DNA from 2 places in the Acidovorax sp. GW823-FHT05D11 genome. Region 2 is predicted to be linked to the other one. Evidence: predicted binding sites of a transcription regulator. Region 2 holds the regulator's gene; the other holds the start of a gene.
The links. The regulator sigma-54, encoded in region 2, starts transcription at its own class of promoters, with help from an activator protein. The targets are predictions, from matches to a motif close to TGGCANGNAANCTGCTTT.

Region 1 (4,417 bases), 2.1 Mb from region 2:
GGAAAAACAGGCCCTGGCGCTTTCTCCATCAGCGCCAGCAGCTATGTTTTCAATAGCAATCAACCACCATTGCCGCCCCCTACCGGGGCAGGAACAGCAGCCAGTAGATCAGCAGCAGGTTCACCAGCACGCTCACCGCGAGCGCGATCTTCCACAGGGCCGTGGCATCGCGCTGCATCAGGGGCTGGGGGCCGGGGGCCGACAGGGGCCGCGACGCGCCGCGCTCCAGGGCCAGCAGCAGTTCCTCCGCCGTCTCGAAGCGCTGCGCGCGGTGGCGCGCCACGGCCTTCAGGGCGATCTGGTCGAGCCAGATGGGCACGCCCGGGTTGTGGCGGCTGGGGGCCACAGGGTCGCGGTGGTAGCGGCCCAGCTGGTACTGCACCACCTCGCCATAGGGCAGGCGCCCGTGGCTGAGCAGCTGGTACAGCGTGACGCCCAGCGCGAACAGGTCGCTGCCCGCGTCGGGCAGCTGGCCGGCGGGATCGCCGTTGCGTTCGTAGCCCGGCCACTGCTCGGGGTTCATGTAGCTGGGGGTGCCCGCGTGCAGGCGGCGCGTGGCCTCGGGCTCGCGGCCCGAGAGGGCCACGCCCAGGTCCAGCACGCGCAGCACGCCGTCGTCGCCCAGGTGCAGGTTGTCGGGCTTGATGTCGCGGTGCACCACGCCCTGGCGGTGCAGCCAGCCCAGCACGCGCGCGGCCTGCACGGTCACCGTCACGGCCTGCCCCACGGCCAGGTGCTGGCGGTGGCGCAGGCGCTGCCCCAGCGTGTCGCCGGAATGCCAGTCGTACAGCAGGTAAAACGCGCTGGCCCCCGCGCCGTCGCCCGTGCCGGTGGCACCCAATGGCCAGTCGTTGAGCCGCGCCAGATGGGCTGCGGCCTGGCCCGACTGCATGCGCCGCGCCACCCAGGCCTCGTGCGCCAGCGTGGCCCGCTCCTGCGCGTCGTGGGCGCGCGCGGGCAGCAGGGTCTTGAGGGCATACAGCCGCTGCGTGGCCCCGTCGCGCACCTGGTAGATGCGGTGGATGCCGCTGTCGGCCACCAGGGCCGTCACCGTGAGGCCATCCACGGTGTCGCCCACCTTGAGCAGGGGCAGCACGGGCAGGTCCTGCGCACGGCGGGATTCATCCTGCAGCGTGGCCTCCAGAACGCCCTGCACCTGCACGATCAGCGCGGTCACGTTGTCGCTGCTGCCTCGGCGCAGCGCGGCCTGCACCAGCCCGTCGCTCAGGGCCTGCGCCGGCCCGCCCTGGCGCAGCAGCTGGCGCAGTTCGCGCACGGGAAGGCTGCCGTGCACGCCATCGGAGAGCAGCACGAACAGGTCGCCGCTGTGCAGTTCGCCCTGGCTGTAGTCCACCACCACATGGTCATCCAGGCCCATGGCGCGGGTGAGCTGGTGGGCGAAGTCGTGCTGCGACATCACGTGGTCGGCGGTCAGCTGCTGCAGCCGGCCGCCGCGCAGCAGGTAGGCCCGCGTGTCGCCCACATGGGCCAGCGTATACGACTGGCCGCGCAGCACCAGCGCGGTCACGGTGGTCAGCCCCACCGCGGGCTGGCGGCGCCGGTTCATGGACGCGAGCCAGCCGTTGTGGGCGGACAGGATGCGGTCCAGCGCCACCGTGGTGTCCCAGGTGTCGGGCGTGGCGAAGTAGTCGTTCACCAGCGTGTTGACCGTGGTCTGGGCGGCCTCGCGGCCGTTGCCGCCCGTGCTCACGCCATCGGCGATGGCGGCGATGGCACCCCGCTCGCGCTCGCGCCCCTGCCCGGACACCAGCGCGGCGAAGTCCTCGTTCAACGCCTTGCGCCCGGCCTGCGAGGTGTAGCCAAAGTCCAGTTCAAAACTCATGCACCAGCTCCATGCAGGTTTCATGCCCAAGGTGGTGCATGCCGCGCCCGCCGGGGGCGCGGGGCGGCACGGGTCCGGCCCCGGCCTGCCCCATTCTCCGGGCCCGGCGCCAGCCCGCGCCCCAGATGCGTGCAGGGCGACTGGCACAAGCATTGCTTAACGTAGGCAACGACCCTGCGGGGTCCCGCAATTCAGCCGTGCAATGGCGCACCGAGGAGTTGTACGGACAAAGGCGTCCCCACATGCCGTTTCGAATCGCATTCGAAGCAGCATCGTGTGGACGCCTTTTTTGTTTTTCGCGCCGCCCCGGCGGCGCAACGGACGGAGTCACGATGAAAAAGCTCAAGCTGGTGATGGTGGGGAACGGCATGGCCGGTGTGCGCACGCTGGAAGAGCTGCTCAAGATTGCCCCCGATCTGTACGACATCACGGTGTTCGGCGCCGAGCCGCATCCCAACTACAACCGCATCCTGCTCTCGCCCGTGCTGGCCGGCGAGCAGACCATCGACGAGATCATTCTGAACGACTGGTCCTGGTATGCCGACAACCACATCACGCTGCACACCGGCTTCACGGTGACCGACGTGGACCGCGTGCGCCGCGTGGTCAGCGCGACCAGTGCCGCAGGCGATGTGATCACCGCCGAATACGACCGCCTGATCATGGCCACCGGCTCGAACCCGTTCATCCTGCCCGTGCCGGGCAAGGACTTGAAGGGTGTGCTGGCCTACCGCGACATCGCCGACACCCAGGCGATGATCGACGCCGCCGCCACCTACAAACACGCCGTGGTCATCGGCGGCGGCCTGCTGGGCCTGGAGGCCGCCAACGGCCTCATGAGGCGCGGCATGCAGGTCACCGTGGTGCACGTGGCGGGCTGGCTCATGGAGCGCCAGCTCGACGACGTGGCGGGCAAGATGCTGCAGGATTCGCTGCAGCAGCGCGGCATGCAGTTCCTGATCGGTGCGCAGACGCAGGAACTCGTGGGCAACGCCGATGGCCGCGTGGCCAGTGTGAAATTCAAGGACGGCACCGAGGTGCCCGCCGACCTCGTGGTGATGGCCGTGGGCATCCGTCCCAACACCGCGCTGGCTGAAAAGATGCGTCTGCACGTGAACCGCGGCATTGTGGTGAGCGACACGCTGCAGACCACCACCGACGCGCGCATCTACGCCGTGGGCGAGTGCGCCGCGCACCGGGGCATCGCCTATGGCTTGGTGGCCCCGCTGTTCGAGCAGGGCAAGGTGCTGGCCAACCACCTGGCCGAGTTCGGCATCGGCCGCTACCAGGGCTCACTGACCTCCACCAAGCTCAAGGTCACCGGCATCGACCTGTTCTCGGCCGGCGCCTTCCAGGGCGGCGAAGGCACCGAGGAAATCGTGATGAGCGACCCCTTCGGCGGCGTGTACAAGAAACTGGTGCTCAAGGACGACAAGCTCGTGGGCGCGTGCCTGTACGGCGACACGGTGGACGGCAGCTGGTACTTCAAGCTGCTGCGCGACGGCCGCACGGTGAGCGACATCCGCGACCGGCTCATGTTCGGCGAATCCAACATGGGCGACACGGGCCACCAGGGCCAGAGCAAGGCCGCCGCCATGCAGGACAGCGACGAGGTCTGCGGCTGCAACGGCGTGACCAAGGGCGCCATCTGCAAGGCCATCAAGGAAAAAGGCCTGTTCACGCTGGACGAAGTGCGCAAGCACACCAAGGCCAGCGCATCCTGCGGCTCGTGCACCGGTCTGGTGGAGCAGATCATCATGTTCACGGCGGGCGGCGACTACAGCGCCACGCCCAAGACCAAGGCCATGTGCGGCTGCACCGACCACGGCCACCAGGCCGTGCGCGATGCGATCCGCACAGCCAAGCTGGTGACCATCGCCGACGTGTTCAGGTTCATGGAATGGAAGACGCCCAACGGCTGCGCCAGCTGCCGCCCCGCGGTCAACTACTACCTCATCAGCACCTGGCCCAAGGAGGCCAGGGACGACCCGCAAAGCCGCTTCATCAACGAACGCAGCCACGCCAACATCCAGAAAGACGGCACCTACAGCGTCATCCCGCGCATGTGGGGCGGCGAGACCACGGCCGACGAACTGCGCCGCATCGCCGATGCGGTGGACAAGTACAAGATCCCCACCGTCAAGGTCACGGGAGGCCAGCGCATCGATTTGCTGGGCGTGAAGAAGGAAGACCTGGTCAACGTGTGGAAGGACATCGGGATGCCCAGCGGCCACGCCTACGCCAAGGCCCTGCGCACCGTGAAGACCTGCGTGGGCAGCGAGTGGTGCCGCATGGGCACCCAGGACAGCACGCAGATGGGCAAGGACCTGGAGCGCGCCATGTGGCGCATGTACGCCCCGCACAAGGTCAAGTTCGCCGTGAGCGGCTGCCCACGCAATTGCGCCGAGGCCGGCATCAAGGACGTGGGCATCATCGGTGTGGACTCGGGCTGGGAGATGTACGTGGCCGGCAACGGCGGCATCAAGACCGAGGTGGCGCACTTCTTCACCAAGCTCAAGACGTCGGAAGAAGTGCTGGAGTACACGGGCGCGTTCTGCGAGCTGTACCGCCAGG
Region 2 (4,417 bases):
CCTTGGCACCGCGGTCGCGCACGGCGCCCTTGATCATGTCGAAGCGAAACATGCGGCATTCGATGGGGCCGTTCCACATCGGCACGCGGCGCGACTCCTTCAGGCGCATCTTGCCGGGCAGCTTGAGGTCGGGCGTGAGCATCCAGGCCGTCCAGCCGCTGTAGTTCTTCTTCCAGTGCGCGGCCAGCTGGCTGAAGAACTCGCCGCCATCGTCGGTATGGGCTTCTTCACGGCCCACGGCCAGGCCCTGGGCACGGTCGGCCGCGCGCTCGCTGGCATTGCGGCCCGCGGCACCGGCCGCGGCGATGCGTTCGCCGTACGGGGGGTTCAGGAGCATCACGCCGGGCTGCTCGCACGGCGGCATGCGCTGCAGCGCATCGCCTCCGCGCAGCTGCACGGCGCCCGCCACGCCGGCGCGCTCGGCATTGCGCTCGGCGAAATCCACCATCCGGAAGGCGACGTCACTGCCGAAAATAGGCACAGCGCCTGTCTGTATTGCACCTTCAGCTTCATTTTTAATAGCAGACCAGACATGGGCCTGGTAGGGCAGCAGTTTCTCGAACGCAAAGCGGCGCAGCATGCCCGCCGGGATGCGGCAGGCGATCTGCGCGGCCTCGATGGCGATGGTGCCGCTGCCGCAGCAGGGGTCGTACAGCGGCTGGGGGTTGTCGCCGTGGGGGTCCCAGCCACTGGCGGCGATCATGGCGGCGGCCAGGGTTTCCTTGAGCGGGGCGTCGCCCTTGTCCTCGCGCCAGCCGCGTTTGAACAGCGGCTCGCCCGAGGTGTCGATGTAGATGGTGGCTTCGTCGGTGGTCAGGTGCAGGTGGATGCGCACGTCGGGCCACTGCGTGTTCACGTCGGGGCGCACGCCGCTCTTGGCGCGAAAGCGGTCGGCCACCGCGTCCTTGACCTTGAGCCCCGCGAAATTGAGGCTCTGCAGCGGGCTGTGCTGGGCGGTCACCTCGACCTTGAAGGTCTGGCGCGTGGTGAACCAGATTTCCCAGGCCACGTCGCTGGCGGCGGCGTAGAGGTCGTTCTCGGAGCGGTACGGGCGGTGCGCCAGCTGCACCAGCACGCGCTGGGCCAGGCGGCTGTGCAGGTTCAGCAGCAGCGCGTCGCGCCACGAGGCGCGCAGCAGCACGCCGCCCCGGCCCACCAGCAGGTCCTGCCCCGTGAGGCCGGTGATGCCGTGCACTTCGTCGGCCAGGAAGCCCTCCACACCGGCGGCGCAGGGGAGAAAAAGTTGGAGTTGGTTCATGACGATGGTGAGGATACGCGCTCGGAAAGTGCGTGTGAATCCGGCGTGCCGGCACGGGCCAGCAGCAACTGGCGGATGGAGTCCGGGATCGGCGCCACCTTGCGGCCGGCCTTGCCGATGAAAACGATGCCGATCTTGCCGCGCGCCACCTCGCGGCCCGAGGTCTTCTCGGTCATGCAAAAGACCAGGTCGAACCCATAGCGGTTGAAGTCCGCAGGCGCCATCTCCACGCGCATGGTCTCGCCGTGGAAGCCCTCGGACTTGTACTGCGCCACGATGTCTCCGACCACGATGGACAGCCCGCCCACGTCGGCCTCGGGGTAGCCGAGTGACTGGAAAAACCGCACCCGGGCCTCGGACACGAGGCTCAGCAGCTGCGCGTTGTCCAGGTGCCCGCCCTGGTTGACATGGCTGATGTAGATCTGCATTTCGGTGGCGAAGCCGAAGTGCGCGGGAAGGTCGAAGACGATGCGGGCCATGGACGGGGTGGCGAAGTGAGAGGGAAAGACGGCAACGGAGCGGAAAAACGGGCCACCAGGCGCATGCGCCGTGCACACGCTCGCACGGCGCCTACAGGGCCTTGCGCAGATTCGCCGGCGCGATCTTGAGCGCCTCGCGGTACTTGGCGACGGTGCGGCGCGCGCACTCGATGCCCTGCTCCTTGAGCATCTCGGCGATCTGGCTGTCGGACAGCGGCTTGGTCGGACTCTCGGCGGCCACGAACTGCTTGATGAGGGCGCGCACGGCGGTGCTCGACGCATTGCCGCCGGTCTCGGTGCCCAGGCCCGAGCCGAAGAAGTACTTGAGCTCGTAGGTGCCGATGGGCGTGGCCATGTACTTGGCCGTGGTCACGCGGCTGATGGTGGACTCGTGCAGGCCCAGCTCGTCGGCGATGTCGCGCAGCACCAGCGGGCGCATGGCGAGTTCGCCGTGGGTGAAGAAGTTCTTCTGCCGCTCCACGATGGCGCGCGAGACGCGCAGGATGGTGTCGAAGCGCTGCTGGATGTTCTTGATGAACCAGCGCGCCTCCTGCAGGCGCTGCTGCATGCCCTGGTGGCCCTCGCCGCCCTTGTGGCCGCGCAGGGCGCCGGCATAGATGTCGTGCACGCGCAGGCGCGGCATCACGTCGGGGTTGAGCTGCACGATGAAGTTGTGCTGCCCGTCGCGGCCATTGGCGCGCCCGGCCTTGCGCACGATCACGTCGGGGATGATGATGTTGCGCTCCACGTCGGCGAAGCGGCGCCCCGGGCGCGGCTCCAGCCGGGCGATCAGCGCCATGGCGGCGCGGGTGCGCTCCTCGCTGTCGCCGCAGGCCTGCGTGAGGCGGCGCACGTCGCGCCGCGCCAGCATCTCCAGCGGCTGCTGGCACACGCGCAGCGCGGTCTGCACGGTGTCGGGGTCGATGTCGATGTCCTCGTCGGCGGCCAGCGCCTTGAGCTGCAGCGTCAGGCACTCGGCCAGGCCGCGCGCGCCCACGCCCACGGGCTCCAGGCTCTGCAGCAGCCGCTGTGCCACGGTGAAGCGGTGCACCAGTTCCTCGATCTGCTCCAGGTCGTCGGGCCCGGCCAGGCTGATGGCCAGCTCTTCGAGCGGATCCTCCAGGTAGCCGTCGTCGTTGAGCGATTCGATCAGGAAGCGCAGCGCGGCGCGGTCGATCTCGGACAGGCGCAGCGCCAGCGCCTGTCGGTGCAAAAAGGCGGTCAGCGATTCGTGCGTGCGGGCCAGCTCGGTGGCGTCGGCCTCGTCGCCTTCGGCGTCGTTGCGGTTGCGGGCGGGGGCGTCGCCGCCCCACTCGGCGTCGTTGGGCGCCATCTCCACCGTGCCGTCGCCGCTCCAGTCGGGCTCGTCGGCGCCCGCGCTCGGTGTTTCAGCATCATTTTGAGCCTCAGCGCTGGTACTGCTTGCGCTGGTAGCTCCTGAAAAAATAGCATCATCCGCGCTGTAGTCGTCGGCCTGGGCCGGCGTATCGGCGGCTTCCAGGCCAAACTCCTCGCGCGGCGCCTCGTCGACGTTGCGTTCGAGGAACGGGTTTTCGTCGAGCATCTGCTCGACTTCCTGCGAGAGTTCCAGCGTGGACAACTGCAGCAGCCGGATGGACTGCTGAAGCTGGGGGGTCAATGCAAGATGCTGCGAGACGCGCAGCGAGAGTCCAGGTTTCATTGATTGAGCGCCGCCGGGCCGCCCCAAGGCGCGAAGGCCCCCTCGGGGGGCAGCGAACCACGCGCAGCGGGGAGCGTGGGGACACCGTACCGCGCCGCCGGGCCGCCCCAAGGCGCGAAGGCCCCCTCGGGGGGCAGCGCAGTACACGAAGTGACAAGCGTGGAGGCCATGTCTACATGCGGAAATGTTCGCCCAGGTACACCCGGCGCACTTCGGCGTTGTCCACGATCTCGGACGGCGTGCCCTGGGCCAGCACCTGGCCATCGCTGATGATGAAGGCGTGGTCGCAGATGCCCAGCGTCTCGCGCACGTTGTGGTCGGTGATGAGCACGCCGATGCCGCGCGCCTTGAGAAAACCGATGATGCGCTGGATCTCGATCACGGCGATGGGGTCGATGCCCGCAAAGGGCTCGTCCAGCAGGATGAAGCGCGGCTGCGTGGCCAGCGCGCGGGCGATCTCGACGCGGCGGCGCTCGCCGCCCGACAGGGCCATGGCGGGCGAGGCCCGCAGGTGGTCCACGCGCAGCTCCTGGAGCAAGGCCGTGAGACGCTCTTCGATGGCCTCGCGCGACAGCGGCTTGCCGTCGTCGTCCGCGCGCTGCAGCTCCAGCACCGCGCGCACGTTCTCTTCGACCGTGAGCTTGCGGAAGATGGAGGCTTCCTGCGGCAGGTAGGACAGCCCCAGCCGCGAGCGGCGGTGGATGGGCATGTGGGCCACCGAATGGCCGTCGATGCGGATGTCGCCCGCGTCGCTGCGCACCAGGCCCACGATCATGTAGAACGAGGTGGTCTTGCCCGCGCCGTTGGGCCCCAGCAGGCCCACGACCTCGCCCTTTTGCACGACCAGCGACACATCCTTGACGACCTTGCGGCTGCCATACGACTTGGCCAGGTGCTGCACCTCCAGGCGGCTGCCCGCCTGGGCGTCAGGACCGGAGCTGACGGGCTGCGCGCTCACTTGGAGCCGCCGCCAAGGCTGTTGCTGGGGCGCAGCACCGG

Region 1: the regulator sigma-54 is predicted to act here: its motif matches at 1,985-2,002, upstream of nirB (nitrite reductase large subunit NirB).

What each region holds. Positions count from the first base shown of each region.
Region 1 covers NZ_CM179502.1:1,718,249-1,722,665, reverse strand. The annotation lists gene AC3RCE_RS07815 (bifunctional protein-serine/threonine kinase/phosphatase) at 80-1,843, opposite strand; gene nirB (nitrite reductase large subunit NirB) at 2,176-4,417, shown strand, end outside.
Region 2 covers NZ_CM179502.1:5,152,194-5,156,610, forward strand. The annotation lists gene AC3RCE_RS23760 (THUMP domain-containing class I SAM-dependent RNA methyltransferase) at 1-1,258, opposite strand, end outside; gene AC3RCE_RS23765 (acyl-CoA thioesterase) at 1,255-1,737, opposite strand; gene AC3RCE_RS23770 (RNA polymerase factor sigma-54) at 1,829-3,418, opposite strand; gene lptB (LPS export ABC transporter ATP-binding protein) at 3,591-4,376, opposite strand; gene lptA (lipopolysaccharide transport periplasmic protein LptA) at 4,373-4,417, opposite strand, start outside.